DNA from 4 places in the Mesorhizobium delmotii genome. Region 4 is predicted to be linked to each of the others. Evidence: riboswitches for the same ligand, from Rfam matches in the RefSeq annotation. Region 4 holds a riboswitch; each other region holds the start of a gene.
The links. A riboswitch is a leader RNA that binds a small molecule or an ion and turns the genes downstream of it on or off. The one in region 4 is predicted to bind thiamine pyrophosphate.
Positions count from the first base shown of each region.

Region 1 (2,198 bases), on a different contig from region 4:
GTCGAAAGCCGGATTGAGCGGTTTGTCGGTCTTGCCGGCAGGGAACATCCAGTTGGTCTCGGGGATGACATCCTGGAATTTCGGTCCGGTCATGAAAGTCAGGAACTGTTTCGCCAACGGGTTCTTCGCGCCTGACGTGGTGATGCCGGCAACCTCGATCTGCAGATACTCGCCCTCCTCGAAGGACGCCGCCTGATAGCGTTCGGTGTTTTCGGCGACCATGTGATAGGCCGGCGAGGTGGTATAGGACAGCACCATCGGCGCCTCGCCCTTGGTGAACAGGCCATAGGCCTCGCTCCAGCCCGGCGTCACGGTGAGCACCTTTGCCCTAAGCTTTGCCCAGGCTTCCGGCGCCTTGTCGCCATAAACCGACCTCACCCACAACAACAAGCCGAGACCGGGCGTCGAGGTGCGCGGATCCTGGATGACGATCTTCTCATCGGCATTGCCCTCGACCAATTCCTTCAGGCTCTTCGGCGGCGTCTTCAGCTTTTCGGTGTCGTAGACGACGGCGAAATAGCCATAGTCGAACGGCACGAAAATATCGTCGCTCCAGCCGCCCGGCACATTGACGTCGATGACGGCACCATGCGGCGAAAACAGGCCGGTGGCCTTGGCTTCCGCAGTCAGGTTGGTGTCGAGGCCGAGCACGATGTCGGCCTTGGTCGCGGCCCCTTCCAGCTTGACGCGGTTGAGCAGGGCGACGCCGTCGGCGACCGCGACGAATTCGAGAGTACAGCCGCATTCGGCCTCGAAGGCCTTCTTCACCGCGCGGCCTGGACCCCAGTCGGCGGTGAAGCTCTCATAGGTATAGACGGTGAGTTTTTCCTGCGCGGATGCCGGCCCGATGCCGGCGGGAACGGTCGCCGCAAGCAGCACTGCCGAAACTAGAGTGTATAAAAACGTACGCATCGGCGCCTCCTTCGTTCGCGTTGAAAGGAATTGAGGCGTCGGGCTGTCCGAAACGTCTAATCCCTCCGCCGGTACAAACCGGATCAGGTTCAGCGGGTTGGCATGGTCGCCTCTCAGCTGGTTCGCGAAGATCGCGTCCAGCACCCCGTTAGAGCGTTTCGACACATAGGCCCGGCCTAGTTGCGGCGCAAGCGGAAGTTTGCCGGGCATCTGGAACGCGGCCTTCCGTTTCGCAAGCAGGGCTGGTAAGGGCCACGCATATGAGCAAATTCACCATCCTGCTTGCCGGCGATCTAATCCGCACGCCGCTGCTCGACCGTCAGGTCGAAGGCTCCCGTGTCATCGCCGCCGACGCCGGCATGAGCCATGCCCGGACGCTGAACCTGACGCCGGAACTCTGGGTCGGCGACTTCGATTCGGTGCCGGCGGACTTGCCGGACGAGCTGGCCGCCGTGGCCCGCCAGGTGTTTCCGGCAGAAAAGGACAAGACCGACGGCGAACTGGCTATCGCCGCCGCGCTCGAACGCGGCGCGACCAGTCTCGTGCTCGCCGGCGCGTTCGGCGGCAAGCGCACCGACCACGCCTTCCTGCACCTGGCGCTCAGTGTCCGACTGGCCGAGGCAGGGACGGAGGTGCTTTTGACCAGCGGCGCACAGGAAGGCACCCCCTTGCTTCGCGGAAAGGCCGGCTTCGACTACGCCGATGGCACGCTGTTTTCGATTCTCGGCTTTTCCGACCTTACCGGCCTGACCGTGACCGGCGCCAAATGGCCGCTGAACCATATCGAGATGGCGTTCGGTTCGTCGCTGACCATTTCCAACGAGGTCAAGGGCCGGCTGGAAATCGCGCTGAGCAGTGGCCGCGCGCTGTTGCTCGCCCACCCATTCCCCTTACCTGGAAGCTGACATGGCGCCGCCACTTCTCAATCTCGACGGCATAAAACTGACCTTCGGTGGCACGCCGCTGCTCGACGGGGCGGAACTGACGGCGTCGGCGGGCGACAAGATCGCTTTGGTCGGCCGCAACGGCTCGGGCAAGTCGACGTTGCTCAAGATCGCTGCGGGATTGATAGAGCCGCAGGACGGCGAGGTGTTCCGCCAGCCCTCGGCGACAGTGCGCTACCTGCCGCAAATGCCCGACTTGGATGGTTTCGCCAGCGTCCGCGCCTATGTCGAGGCGGGGCTCGGACCCGCCGACGATCCCTACCGCGCCACCTATCTGATGGAGCATCTCGGCCTGTCCGGCGACGAGCGGCCGAGCGATCTCTCCGGCGGCGAGGCGCGCCG
Region 1 is NZ_FUIG01000043.1:43,162-45,359, reverse strand. Features, by position in the region: gene thiB (thiamine ABC transporter substrate binding subunit) at 1-912, opposite strand, end outside; TPP riboswitch at 956-1,070, opposite strand; gene BQ8482_RS25640 (thiamine diphosphokinase) at 1,173-1,817, shown strand; gene BQ8482_RS25635 (ABC-F family ATP-binding cassette domain-containing protein) at 1,819-2,198, shown strand, end outside.
Region 1: it holds a riboswitch for thiamine pyrophosphate, as region 4 does, so the genes downstream of both, thiB (thiamine ABC transporter substrate binding subunit) here and thiC (phosphomethylpyrimidine synthase ThiC) in region 4, are expected to answer to the same signal.

Region 2 (2,198 bases), on a different contig from region 4:
TATCCATGTTCTCCTTGATCTTGTGCATGGGAACATGGCCCGGCCCCTCGATCATGACCTGGCAATCCTTGGCCCAGGCGATCTTTGTCAACTCGCCGAGTGTTTCCAGTTCGGCGAACTGCGCTGCGTCGTTGGCGTCGGCGATCGAGCCGGGACGAAGGCCGTCGCCGAGCGAGAAGGACACATCGTAAGCGCGGCAGATGTCGCAGATTTCCTCAAAATGCTCGTAGAGGAAGCTTTCGTGGTGATGATGCAGGCACCACTTGGCCATGATGGAACCGCCGCGCGACACGATGCCGGTGACCCGGTCGACCGTCAGCGGGATGTAGTGCAGCCGCACACCGGCATGGATGGTGAAATAGTCGACGCCCTGTTCGGCCTGTTCGATCAGCGTATCGCGGTAGATTTCCCAGGTCAGGTCCTCGGCGATCCCTCCGACCTTCTCAAGCGCCTGGTAGAGCGGCACGGTTCCGATCGGCACCGGCGAATTGCGGACGATCCATTCGCGGATGTTGTGGATGTTGCGACCGGTCGACAGGTCCATGACGGTGTCGGCCCCCCAGCGGATCGCCCAGACCATTTTTTCGACCTCTTCGGCCATCGACGAGGTGACGGCTGAATTGCCGATATTGGCATTGATCTTGACCAGGAAATTGCGGCCGATGATCATCGGCTCGCTCTCCGGATGGTTGATGTTGGCTGGAATGATAGCCCGCCCGCGCGCCACCTCGTCGCGCACGAATTCCGGCGTGACGAAGTCCGGGATCGCCGCGCCGAAAGACTCGCCGTCGCGCTGTATCCCGCCGCGTAAGCTCTCGCGGCCGAGATTCTCGCGAATGGCGACGAACTCCATTTCGGGGGTGATGATCCCGGCGCGCGCATAGGCAAGCTGCGTCACCGCTTTGCCCGTTTTTGCCTTTAGCGGCCGGTGGCGCACGGGAAACTCCGGCGTCAGGCGCTCACCTGACGCGAAGCCGTTGTCCTCCGGCCTGACACTGCGGCCATCGTGAAATTCGACGTCGCCGCGTGCCGTAACCCATTCATGGCGAAACCTGGCGAGGCCTTTTTCGATGCTGGTTTCGACAGTCGGGTCCGTATAGGGGCCGGACGGATCGTAAACGGTGACAGGCGGTTCGCCGGCAGTCGGATGGACGGAGATTTCGCGCATCGGCACCCTGATTTGCGGGTGGAGGACGCCGGGGTTGTGGATTTTCCGCGAGGCGGGCAGTGGTCCCGTCGAGACCGCCGGGGTGAGGGCATTCATCTTGAGGCTCCTTTGCTCATGCATTGGAGACCCAGTTCTGTGCCGGAAGGATGAAAAGACGCTTCTGTTGACCTGCCGAAACAGGACCTCGGGCGTAAACTCCCGCAAAGCGCTTGCACCGTCCCTACGCCAGTATGAACTGGATCAGGTTCAACGGGTCACTGCGCCGCGAAAGCCAGCAGTATCTCAGCCCCTTGCCGGGACTCCCCTGGTGAATGCCTCAGGTTGAACGGGCCGGCTCCGTTTTGTCAAGCGCATTCGGGTCCGGCCGAAAGCAGCAATCGCCTAGTTGGCAGCATCCGTTTGTGGATGCCATACCAAATGGCTTACACCGGGGGTCGTGGATGATTACCGACGACTTGCACCCACACGTCATTGCGATTGACGTGATGCTTTCTGGACTTGGGATGAGTTCTGCCAAGCCTCGCACGCCGCGTTGATGATGGGCTCGTAGGTTCGAAGGCCAGTTTGAGAGCAAGTTGGAGCGCAGGTATTTGCCCGAGGTTTTTCACCGGTTTTAGTTCGGGGGCATCGCGACGGCAGGAAACGGCATGGGTTCTCCGGCACGTCGCGATTTGCCCTTGTGTGCCATCCAGCGAGATCCATGAACAGCACTGCATGCGCGGTTGGCGACATGGCGGCTAGTGTCGGCAACTATCAACAACGGCCTGATGCTATAGCTGAACGAGCTGACAAAGCTCGCTAGTGGCGCCACCCATAGTTCGACGAACAGGATTCTTCCGCACATTGGTGCAGGTTCCGGTATTCACTGTTGGTGCGAATACGTTCCAAGAGTCGGAATCGCGGTCGACGCCGTGATTTGCCTGTGCTCCATGCCTTCCGCCCGCTGATTTCACCCGAGCCTTCGATTGTCCAACTTCTCCCGCAGGCCGACAGTGGCTGTGGCCGGGCCGAAGGCGATGGACTCGTGCTG
Region 2 is NZ_FUIG01000029.1:109,091-111,288, forward strand. Features, by position in the region: partial or broken gene thiC (phosphomethylpyrimidine synthase ThiC) at 1-1,264, opposite strand, end outside; TPP riboswitch at 1,368-1,484, opposite strand.
Region 2: it holds a riboswitch for thiamine pyrophosphate, as region 4 does, so the genes downstream of both, thiC (phosphomethylpyrimidine synthase ThiC) here and thiC (phosphomethylpyrimidine synthase ThiC) in region 4, are expected to answer to the same signal.

Region 3 (2,198 bases), on a different contig from region 4:
GGCCGAAGGACCGGAAACCATCGCTGCCTTCTTCGGCGAGCCGATCATGGGCGCCGGCGGCGTCATCGTGCCGCCGGCCGGCTACTGGGAGAAGATCCAGGCGGTGCTGTCGAAATACGACATCCTGCTGGTCGCCGACGAGGTGATCTGCGGCTTTGGTCGAACCGGCGAGATGTTCGGTTCGCAGACCTTCGGCATCAGGCCTGACATCATGGTGCTGTCGAAGCAGATTTCTTCGTCCTATCTGCCGATCTCGGCCCTGCTGATCAACGAAAAAATGTTCGAGCCGATTGCCGACGAAAGCAATCGCATCGGCACCTTCGGCCACGGCTTCACCGGCGGCGGCCACCCCGTCGCGGCGGCGGTCGCGTTCGAGAACCTGAAGCTGATCGAGGAGCGCGACCTTGTCGGCAATGCGTGCAGGGTCGGCGCGCATATGCAGAAGCGGCTGCGCAGCCTCGCGTCGCACCCGCTTGTCGGCGAGGTGCGCGGCGTCGGCCTGATCGCGGCGGTCGAACTGGTCGGCGACAAGGCGAACAAGACGCCGTGGGAGACGGCCGGCGCGCTGGGCGGGCTCGTCAACGGTTTCATGCAGCAGAACGGCGTGATATCCCGCAACATGGGCGACGCGCTGGCTTTCTGCCCGCCGCTGATCATCACCGAGCCACAGGTCGATGAGATGATCGACGCGTTCGAAAGATCGCTTGAAGCCGCCGCCGGCCAGGTCGGATCACCGAGCTGAACAGGGCAGCGAAACAAAGAGGCTGAATGGGCGCTGGTGATTGGCGAAAGCCGAAGCGACATTCAATCTCCCCCCCTTGCGAGAAAGATGTCCGGCAGGGCAGAGGGGATCGCGGCTTCATTCCAGCTTGGGTTCCTCGCCCCCACCAGAGTGGGGGAGAGGTGGCTCGGCGAAGCCGAGACGGAGAGGGGGAACCGCGCCCTACGAAAGCCCCCTCTCCGGCCGCTTCGCGGCCACCTCTCCCCCGCTTCGCGGGAGCGAGGAACCCAGGTCTTGAGAGGTTCGAGGGACAGCACCCTTCGGCCCTGCCGGGCATCTCCCCGCAGGGGGAGATCGGCAGCTTCGCCGGCGGCGCCACGATCGGCAATTGGTCCGAAGCGACTGCCTGGACCATACTTGAACATCCTTCGCGCAGGTGCTACGTCGCTCCCATCGACAGGGGCGCTCCGTACTGCCGGGGCTGAGATGGAAGGTGCCAAGCCTTCGGTCCCTCAAGCTGATCTGGGTAATGCCAGCGGAGCGAGGCGACCATGTTTTCAGGTGCACAGATTTCCCTGTATCCGATGTGCGACGATTTCGTCGGCGTCATCCTCAAAGCGATTTCGGCGATGGATTCCTATCGGCCGAATTTCCGCATCGAGACCGACGACATCTCGACGCTGATCGTCGGCCCGCCGGAACAGCTTTTCCCGGCCATGCGCGACCTGTTCGCATCGGCGGCGGCAAGTGGCGTGCATTGCGTATTATCGGCAACGGTGTCGCGCGGCTGCCCTGGCGAGCCTGACGATCCGATCTGCACACCGATTTCCGGCAGCAGTCACGAACTGTCCCTGGCCGAGCGCATCGGCGCGGCGCGGGCGCATGTCGACAGCGCGAAAAAGCTCGGACAAGAGGTCGCCGCGCAGTTCTCGCTCTATCCGCTCGGCGAGGGCCACCACATGGACGAGATCTACGGCTGCATCGACTTTCTCAAGACTTCGGGCGTCTTCGACAGGTCGAAGAATTTCTGCACCAAGCTTAGAGGCGATGCCGGACCGGTGTTCGCGACGCTATCGGAAGCCTTCCTTCGCTTCGGCGCGCCGCAAGGCCATGTCGCGCTCGACTTTACCGTGTCGGCGAACAGCCCGAGCCCTTGTTAGTGTTGGTTGTCAACGGGTTGCAGCGAAATCCGAAACGGCATCCGGAACGACTACCAGCTTGCCGACAAAGTCCTTGGCGATGAAATCCGCCTGGGCGCGGTGGAAATCGGAGAGCTTGTAGACACCGCCGACCGGCGGCCGGATCTTCTTCTCCTCGATGTAGCGGACGATACGGCGGAAATCGTGTCGCGTGCCCTGGCTGGACCCGTGCAGCTGCAACTGCTTGGGACACATGTGCGCAGATCGAGCTGCACGACCGGGCCGGCAATCGCGCCGGCCGCCGTGTAGCGGCCTTCGGGGCGAAGGTTCGCGCGGTC
Region 3 is NZ_FUIG01000023.1:16,907-19,104, forward strand. Features, by position in the region: gene BQ8482_RS13435 (aspartate aminotransferase family protein) at 1-742, shown strand, start outside; TPP riboswitch at 1,170-1,282, shown strand; gene BQ8482_RS13440 (YkoF family thiamine/hydroxymethylpyrimidine-binding protein) at 1,273-1,881, shown strand; partial or broken gene BQ8482_RS13445 (zinc-binding dehydrogenase) at 1,891-2,186, opposite strand.
Region 3: it holds a riboswitch for thiamine pyrophosphate, as region 4 does, so the genes downstream of both, BQ8482_RS13440 (YkoF family thiamine/hydroxymethylpyrimidine-binding protein) here and thiC (phosphomethylpyrimidine synthase ThiC) in region 4, are expected to answer to the same signal.

Region 4 (2,198 bases):
CAATGTCGCAGATTTCCTCGAAATACTCGTAGAGGAAGCTCTCGCGGTGATGATGCAGGCACCACTTGGCCATGATGGAGCCGCCGCGCGACACGATGCCGGTGACCCGGTCAACCGTCAGCGGGATGTAGTGCAGCCGCACGCCGGCATGGATCGTGAAATAGTCGACACCCTGCTCGGCCTGTTCGATCAGCGTGTCGCGGTAGATTTCCCAGGTCAGGTCCTCGGCGACGCCTCCGACCTTTTCGAGCGCCTGGTAGAGCGGCACGGTGCCGATCGGCACCGGCGAATTGCGTAGAATCCATTCGCGGATGTTGTGGATGTTGCGGCCAGTCGAAAGGTCCATGACGGTGTCGGCGCCCCAGCGGATCGCCCAGACCATTTTTTCAACCTCTTCGGCCATCGACGAGGTGACGGCGGAGTTGCCGATATTGGCGTTGATCTTCACCAGGAAATTGCGGCCGATGATCATCGGCTCGCTCTCGGGGTGGTTGATGTTGGCGGGAATGATGGCCCGCCCGCGTGCAATCTCGTCGCGTACGAATTCCGGCGTGACGAAGTCGGGGATCGCGGCGCCGAAGGCTTCGCCGTCGCGCAGCACGCTGCCGCGCAGGATCCCGCGGCCGAGATTCTCGCGGATGGCGACGAATTCCATTTCGGGTGTGATGATGCCGGCGCGAGCATAGGCGAGCTGGGTCACCGCCTTGCCCGCTTTGGCCTTGAGTGGTCGATTGCGGATGGGAAATTCCGGCGTCAGCCGTTCGCCTGATGCGAACCCGTTGTCCTCCGGCCTCACACCGCGGCCTTCCTGGAATTCGACATCGCCGCGCGCCTTGATCCATCCGTGCCGAATCCGGGCAAGGCCGTTCTCGATGTTCGTTTCAACCGTCGGATCGGTATAGGGGCCGGACGGATCATAGACGGTAACCGCCGGTTCGCCGGCCGTCGGATAAACGGCGATTTCCCGCATCGGCACCCTGATCTGCGGATGGATCGAGCCGGGTTTGTGGATTTTCCGCGAGGCGGGCAGTGGTCCCGTCGACACGGCGGGGGTGAGGGCATTCATCGTGAGGCTCCTTTGCTCATGCATTGGAGACCCAGTTCTGTGCCGGAAGGATGAAAAGACGCTTTGGTCTGCCTGCTTACAGGTTTTCGGGCGTAAACTCCCGCAAAGCGCTTGCACCGTCCCTACGCCAGTATGAACTGGATCAGGTTCAACGGGTCACTGCGCCGCGAAAGCCAGCAGTATCTCAGCCCCTTGCCGGGACTCCCCTGGTGAATGCTTGGAATTGAACGAGCCGGCACTGCTTTGTCAAGCGCCTTCGGCCAGTGGCGGTGATCGGCGGTCGAACAAACCCGAGGAAAACGCTCGCACATGTGTCGGCGACAAATCACGCTCCGGAGACCTGGCGACGGATCAACGGGACCTGCCAAACCGTCGGACTAAAGATCAATCCTTATGATGATCACGCCTCCAATCGGCACCAAAGGTTTGCGAGGAGATCGCCTCGATCCGCCCTGCCTGGTCAGCGCGGCGAATTCCTTTTCGCGGGCGTGTCGACAGGTTGGCCACAATACTGGTGAGGGAAACGGAAGAGCAGATCGATCAACCGCTCGGGCATGTCGATGAAGGCATCGACCTGTTGCCGGAATTGATCGTAGCGCTTCAGAAATGGTTTCGTCGGGAAGGTCGCGTTCGCGAGGCAGCATCCGCACCGGTCGCGCCAGCATTTCACAGCCGAAAAACCCGCCACTCTTGAGGGCAAGAGCGGCGGGCTTTTGCAGAGCTACTCGAACTGAATACGCGTTCCCACTCACATTGGCTGCGGATAATAAGGCGGCATTAACATGCAAAATTCACGCATCTAAATCGATCCGAATGCAAGATGAAGCGGGCTCGGAGGTTCCGGGCCGAAATCGCTGTCCCCGCCCAATCCATAAAGCGTCAGCTATCAGAAAATCCGCGCTTGACGCTACGTAAGGTCTCGTGTTTTTCGCTGTGCGGGGAACGACTTCCAGTCTCGGTCCAGGGCGACGAAAATGAGGGGCAGCAATGGTGGCTGGCGAACCAAACGACGTGCGCGTCAAACGCGCCGGTGGCGGATGGGTCGTTCATATTGTTGAGGACGGCAAACTGACAGTTCATCGGTTCAAGACACAGTCTCCCGCCGAGAATTTCGCCGAAGGCCAACGAGCCA
Region 4 is NZ_FUIG01000019.1:76,958-79,155, reverse strand. Features, by position in the region: gene thiC (phosphomethylpyrimidine synthase ThiC) at 1-1,066, opposite strand, end outside; TPP riboswitch at 1,168-1,284, opposite strand; gene BQ8482_RS39145 (hypothetical protein) at 2,054-2,198, shown strand, end outside.